2 regions of the Staphylococcus sp. AS1337 genome follow, and region 1 is predicted to be linked to the other one. Evidence: predicted binding sites of a transcription regulator. Region 1 holds the regulator's gene; the other holds the start of a gene.
What was found. Region 1 encodes LexA, which represses DNA repair genes until DNA is damaged. Its sites were predicted from a motif close to CGAACATATGTTCG; they were not measured.
Positions count from the first base shown of each region.

Region 2: the regulator LexA is predicted to act here: its motif matches at 1,956-1,969, upstream of uvrB (excinuclease ABC subunit UvrB).

Region 1 covers NZ_JBOIHZ010000002.1:476,692-480,129, forward strand. The annotation lists gene tkt (transketolase) at 1-394, opposite strand, end outside; gene ACSUE0_RS05000 (DUF896 domain-containing protein) at 471-719, opposite strand; gene sosA (DNA damage-induced cell division inhibitor SosA) at 848-1,081, opposite strand; gene lexA (transcriptional repressor LexA) at 1,224-1,847, shown strand; gene ACSUE0_RS05015 (CAP-associated domain-containing protein) at 2,053-2,991, opposite strand; gene guaC (GMP reductase) at 3,087-3,438, opposite strand, start outside.
Region 2 covers NZ_JBOIHZ010000004.1:60,721-64,158, forward strand. The annotation lists gene uvrB (excinuclease ABC subunit UvrB) at 1-1,806, opposite strand, end outside; gene ACSUE0_RS07650 (CsbA family protein) at 2,128-2,358, opposite strand; gene ACSUE0_RS07655 (YfbR-like 5'-deoxynucleotidase) at 2,364-3,005, opposite strand; gene ACSUE0_RS07660 (CHAP domain-containing protein) at 3,324-3,438, opposite strand, start outside.

The DNA.
Region 1 (3,438 bases):
TTTCAGCCATAGCCATACCAACAGACATAGCAAAACCTTGTCCAAGTGGACCAGTTGTAACTTCTACACCATCAGTGTGTTTGAACTCAGGATGTCCTGGTGTTTTAGAACCCCATTGTCTAAATTCTTTTAATTCTTCTAATTCTAAACTACCTGAAACATGTAATAAGCTATATAATAGTGCAGAACCATGTCCAGCTGATAATACAAAACGATCTCTGTCAAAGAAATCTTTTGATTGGGGATTAAAATTCAAGTGACGTGTCCATAATGTGTATGCCATAGGAGCAGCGCCCATTGGTAATCCAGGGTGTCCTGAATTTGCTTTTTCAACTGCATCGATACTTAGCGCTCTAATCGTATCTACCGCTAATTGATCTTTTTCTTTATTCATCTAAATGACTTCCTTTCTTTTAGCAAGTTTCTATATTATTATACCTTATTTGGTATCTATTTAACAAAAAATTGATTTAGTTTTTATCTTCTTTATTTTTAGAATCTAATATATTTTTCACTTTATCAGGCGTTACATCGTTTCCTTCAGGATCTATGACTCTTGTACTTTCAATTTGTTGCTTAAATTTTTCTCTAAATGAATCTAAGTAAGCTTTTCTCAATTTAGATTGTTCTTTAGCTTCTTTTTCAGTCAAGCCTTTTTCTTTTTTCTTTTTCGCTAATTCATTTATACGTTGTAAATCTACACCGTCTTTATCAGCCATAATAAACCTCCGATATTGTTGATATAGAAAAATATAACAAAAAAATGAACGAAACTAAATTGTTTCGCTCACAAAAACACCATTATATTAACATTTACATTCACTAAAGTTCACGCCGCTAAAAACTATTAGTGAACAGCTGCCATCACTTGCTGTGAAGTTTGTTCGCTTTGTAGTTTAGTTTCATTATTACTCTGTTCGCCATTTACTGATTGTCTTGTCATTTGATGGTCAGTCATTTCGTACGTCTGTTCTGAATTCGCACTATTGTGTGCACTTAATATAAATAAGGCGCAAAGTATCATTGTCACCGTTAAAACTATAATATAAGACTTTATTTGCGATTTATAGTTCTTCATCATTTATAACCACTCCTAGAACATTTGTTTGTATAGTTACTTTATCAGAACATCTGTTCTATGTCAACAACCAGACGAACAAACGTTTGTAAAAATGCTATAATCATGCTATAATTAAGTTAAATTAAATTAGGGAGTGCCTATTATGAGAGAGTTAACTAAACGACAAAATGAAATTTTTGAATATATCAAGCAAACCGTCCAATCCAAAGGGTATCCGCCAAGTGTTAGAGAAATTGGAGAAGCTGTTGGATTAGCCTCTAGTTCAACAGTTCATGGCCATCTATCTAGATTAGAGGAAAAAGGTTACATTAGAAGAGATCCAACTAAGCCTCGTGCCATTGAAATTGTGTCAGAACAATTGGGTGAATCAATTAATATGGAAGAAACAATCCACGTTCCTGTTATAGGGAAAGTAACTGCGGGTGTACCTATTTCTGCGGTTGAAAATGTTGAAGAATACTTCCCATTACCAGAACATTTCACTTCAACACATAATAGCGATATATTCATCTTAAATGTTGTTGGTGACAGTATGGTTGAAGCTGGCATTCTTGATGGAGATAAAGTTATCGTAAGAAGTCAAACTATTGCAGAGAACGGAGATATCATCGTTGCGATGACAGAAGAGAATGAAGCGACTGTTAAGCGTTTCTATAAAGAAAAAACTCGTTATCGTTTGCAACCAGAAAATAGTACAATGGGACCAATTTATCTTGATAATGTAACTGTATTAGGAAAAGTGGTTGGATTATTTAGAGAAATGTAATTGATATTTTGACCAATGCTAACACTCTCAAAAAGAGAGGGTGCGCTCATCGCGCACCCTCTCTTTTTTCATCTTTTTTCATCTTTTTTCTCTAAAACGTCTTTTACTTTTTCAAGTATATCTTCTGTTTTGTCTTTTTTGTTTGTTGTCATAACTTTTCATCCTCACATGATAACAGATACCCTCACACAACAAACCTTAAACATTATCCAGTATAATTTTCTGTCCAATAAGGCTGACGATTTTTATTAAAGTCAACACCTACACCAAGCGTATTAAATTCTTTCTTAAGAATATTCTTTCTGTGTCCTAATGAATTCATTAAGTCTTGGTGAGCATAAATACTATTTGTTTGACCATATGCCAAATTTTCACCTGCTGCATTAAAATCGTGTCCGTCAGCTTCCATACGATCAAATGGAGTATCGCCTGATAAATTATTATGATCAAAATAATTATGTTCAGCCATATCTTTACTGTGTTTTCTAGCCGTCTCAGAAATACTAGTAGAATATTTAAGTGGCTCTAACTCATGCTGTACACGTTCTGAATTAACTAAATCAAAGTTTTGCAATTCAAAGCTTTGTGCTAATCCCTCAGATGGTGCGCCATATTGTTGTTGTAATCGGTTTTCCATTTTTTCACTAACTTGTAATAGCGCTGTTAAGTTATTGCTCTCATGTTTATCATAAAAAGCTGTTGTGTATATTTTGTCTTTATGAAAATTATCAAATTCATCATCTTGAACATCAAATTTCACATGTCCTTTTTGCTTATCAGTAATAGGTTTACCTAAACGGTCCCTTACCTTATCTTTAGGTGTGCCATATTTAATTTTTGATTTAGATGATATAACGTTTTGGTTACTATATAGCGCATTTACTTTATTATCTATATAACTAACCATCACAAATCCTCTATAACTATCCGAATAATACGTGTGCCAATTTGTACCATATTCATTTGATGAGACACGTTGGGAACTCCCTAGCTTTTCTTCTACAGCATCTTTAGTCATATTCATTTGAATATTGTTAACTGCAAATTCTTGTTTACTAGGTACTTTCAACGCATCTTCATTAGTTGTTTTTGATGAAGACCAATCAGCAACTTTATCCTTTAATTGCTGTTGTACTGTAATCATTGGTTCTGTTTCTTTGATTGGTAGGACAAGAATAACTACTAAGAAAGTAAGTACATATAAGAATAATTTTCTAATTTTTTACACCTACTAATATATTAGTCTCTATCACCATTAAAAATTGAGTTTCTTACAATTACATAATCCACTTTTCTTAATGATTTAAGGTCAGTGCCACCCGCATATGAAATTGAACTTTGCAAGTCTTGTTGCATTTCAATCAATGTATTAGATAATGACCCTTTGTGCTCAACAAACATTTTCTTACCTTCTACATTTTTATGTTCACCTTTTTGGAATTCAGAGGCGCTACCAAAATATTCTTTATATAGTTTGCCATCTAATTCCACTGTTTCACCAGGTGACTCTTCATGCGCAGCAAATAATGACCCAACCATTACCATAGATGCACCAAAGCGTATAGATTTAGCAATATCACCATGCGTTCTA
Region 2 (3,438 bases), on a different contig from region 1:
ATCAACAGTAGCACTAATCACATCATGTATTTTCTTATTAATAGTCATAGGAGTAATGTTATGTTTTTCATTATATGCTTCTTGAATTGTACGACGTCTTTCCGTTTCGTCCAACGCATAACGCATAGAATCAGTAATCTTATCCCCATACATAATAACTTCACCACGACTATTACGTGCAGCACGTCCAATCGTTTGAACAAGTGATCTTTGTGAACGCAAGAACCCTTCTTTATCTGCATCTAATATCACTACGAGAGACACTTCTGGTATATCAATACCCTCTCTTAATAAATTAATTCCGACTATGACATCATATGTGCCCATTCTCAAGTCGCGAATAATTTCAATTCGTTCTAGTGTTTTAATTTCTGAGTGTAAATAATTTACTTTTACTCCCGCTTCTTTCAAATAAGTAGTTAAATCTTCACTCATTTTTTTAGTTAAAGTAGTTACTAGTACTCGTTCATTTCGATCAATACGGTCTTGAATTTCTCCAATTAAATCATCAATTTGATTTTCAGTTGGTCGAACTTCAATCTTAGGATCCAATAAACCTGTCGGTCGGATAATTTGCTGTACCATCTCATCTGTATGTTCTAATTCGAATGGACCTGGTGTAGCAGATACATAAACTAATTGTTTAGTCTTTTCTTCAAATTCTTCAAATTTTAGCGGTCTATTATCTAAAGCGCTTGGCAAACGGAAACCATGGTCTACTAGTACTTGTTTACGAGCACGATCACCATTATACATCCCTCTAATTTGCGGTAATGTAACATGTGATTCATCAATCATTACTAACCAATCATCACCAAAATAATCTAGAAGCGTATAAGGTGTTGAACCTGTTGGTCGTAAAGTTAGATGAACGGAATAGTTTTCTATACCTGAACAAAAGCCCATTTCTCGCATCATCTCTAAGTCATAGTTCGTACGTTGTTCTAAACGTTGTGCTTCTAGCAATTTGTTTTCTGAACGTAATTCAGTCAAACGTGCTTCTAATTCATTTTCAATTCTTTGGATTGCTAATTTCATTTTTTCTTCACGCGTTACGAAGTGTGAGGCTGGGAATATCGCAAAATGATCTCGTTCTCTTAATACTTCGCCTGTCAAGTAGTTAACTTCACGAATACGATCTATTTCATCACCAAAGAATTCTACTCTTATGCACATTTCTTCTCTTGAGGCTGGAAAGATTTCTACTACATCACCTCTAACGCGAAACGTACCACGTCTAAAATCAATATCATTTCTTGTATATTGCACGTCAACCAATTTTTTCAGTAATTCACTTCTGTCCATTTGCATGCCAACACGAACACTTACGACTAAATCACGATATTCTTCTGGATTACCCAAGCCATATATACAGCTGACACTAGCTATGATAATAACATCATCTCTTTCAAATAATGCGCTAGTTGCTGAATGTCGTAATTGATCTATTTCATCATTAATAGAAGCATCTTTTTCTATAAAAGTATCAGTCGATGGCACATAAGCTTCTGGTTGATAATAATCATAATAGCTGACAAAATATTCCACTCTGTTTTCAGGGAAAAACTCTTTAAATTCGCTATATAACTGTCCTGCTAGTGTTTTATTATGTGCGATAATCAACGTAGGTTTACCCACTTGTTTAATAACGTTACTCATTGTAAAAGTTTTACCTGTTCCTGTAGCCCCAAGTAACGTTTGATGTCTTTTTCCTTCATTGACACCATTCACAATTTTTTTAATGGCTTCTGGTTGATCGCCTTGAGGCTCAAAATCAGAATGCAGTTTAAACGGATAATGTTCCATATTATAACCCCTACTTCCTATATCATTTCTAACGCTTAGAACCTATTTTAAATCTTTTTATTAGGCTATATACATTGTTTTTTGGCGTAATATTTTTCCGAAGGTGCTTATACTCGTTACATATTTTAACAGATTAACAAACACAAAAGCAAACATTTGTTCGTTTTAATTAATCTTGTTCTATATAAATAAAAAACAAACATAGTCACTCTACCATGTTTGCATAAATTTGCATTATAACCATGTTCTTAATTATCTCAAGTCATATAATTATAAAGCGCTTATTAAATTATAGCAATTAGGTTGCTCAATACTTACTTTTCAATCGTCTTCTTTTTTGTGCAATTCTAATTGATCAATAATGAGATATCCTGCCAACATAGACACTACATCTATAAAAATAATCCATTCACTATGGAAGAATCCTTTTTGTACAGAGGCACCAATAATAACTAATGTCAGGATTGTTCCTACCCATTTATTTCTCGTTAATACACTAAATAACACAACAAATATACAAGGAAAAAAGGCCGCAAGCGCATACCAAATCATTCAATTCACCCGTTCCTATTATTTAAAATAGCCATGGTTGTTTCTCGTAATTCAGATTTTGGAATGAACTTTTCCGTCAACATTTCAGGAATAATATTTTCTATAAAATCTTGAACTGAGCTAAGGTGATCAAATTGCATTATTGTCTCTAACGACATTTCATATATTTCAAAGAATAGTTGTTCTGGGTTACGTTTTTGAATTTCTCCAAATGTTTCATATAATAAATCTATTTTATCAGCTACTGAAAGTAATTGACCTTCTAACGAATCGTCCTTACCTTCTTGTAGTCTTTCTCTATAGATATCTTGATATGGTTCTGGAATCTCTTCATTTATAAAATGATCTACCATTTCCTCTTCTACTTGTGAGAATAATTTCTTTAATTCTCCGCTAGCATACTTTACAGGCGTTTTAATATCTCCTGTGAATATTTCCGCGAAATCATGGTTTAATGCCTTTTCATATAAGCTTTTCCAATCCACTTCATTCCCATGATACTCTTCAACTGTACCTAAATATTGAGCTATTTTAGTCACCTTGAATGAGTGGGCAGCGACGTTATGCTCGAAATACTTAAATTTACCTGGCAATCTAATTAATTTTTCTAAATCAGATAAGCGTTTAAAATATTGATGTACTCCCATGACATCGCCTCCTAGTTTATTTAATGAATCATTATACTTGTTTTTATAATATCACTCAACAAATAAAATGTCTTACCAATATCCTTAAAAATAATTATTTATTTGTATTTATAAACATACTACTTTAATTAATATAACGAGAGAGTGGAACAGCGAAATCATATTACTCTACAATGATTTCGTCGCCCCACTCCCATGAACATAGCTTTCAGTTTAGTTAGTCATTTCTTCTACGTTAATTTACGATTTCACTTATTATCTTATAAAATAAGATATCAACATATTTGTTCTAAATCAAACTGAAAACTCTAGTATTAATTAGTGAATATAATTGTATTGTCCTGTGTTGTGTACTGTTCTATAAGATTTTTGCCCTACTCCTTGCCAGTTCATTTCTGACACAAGAATTGATCCATCTGAATTTTTGCGTTCC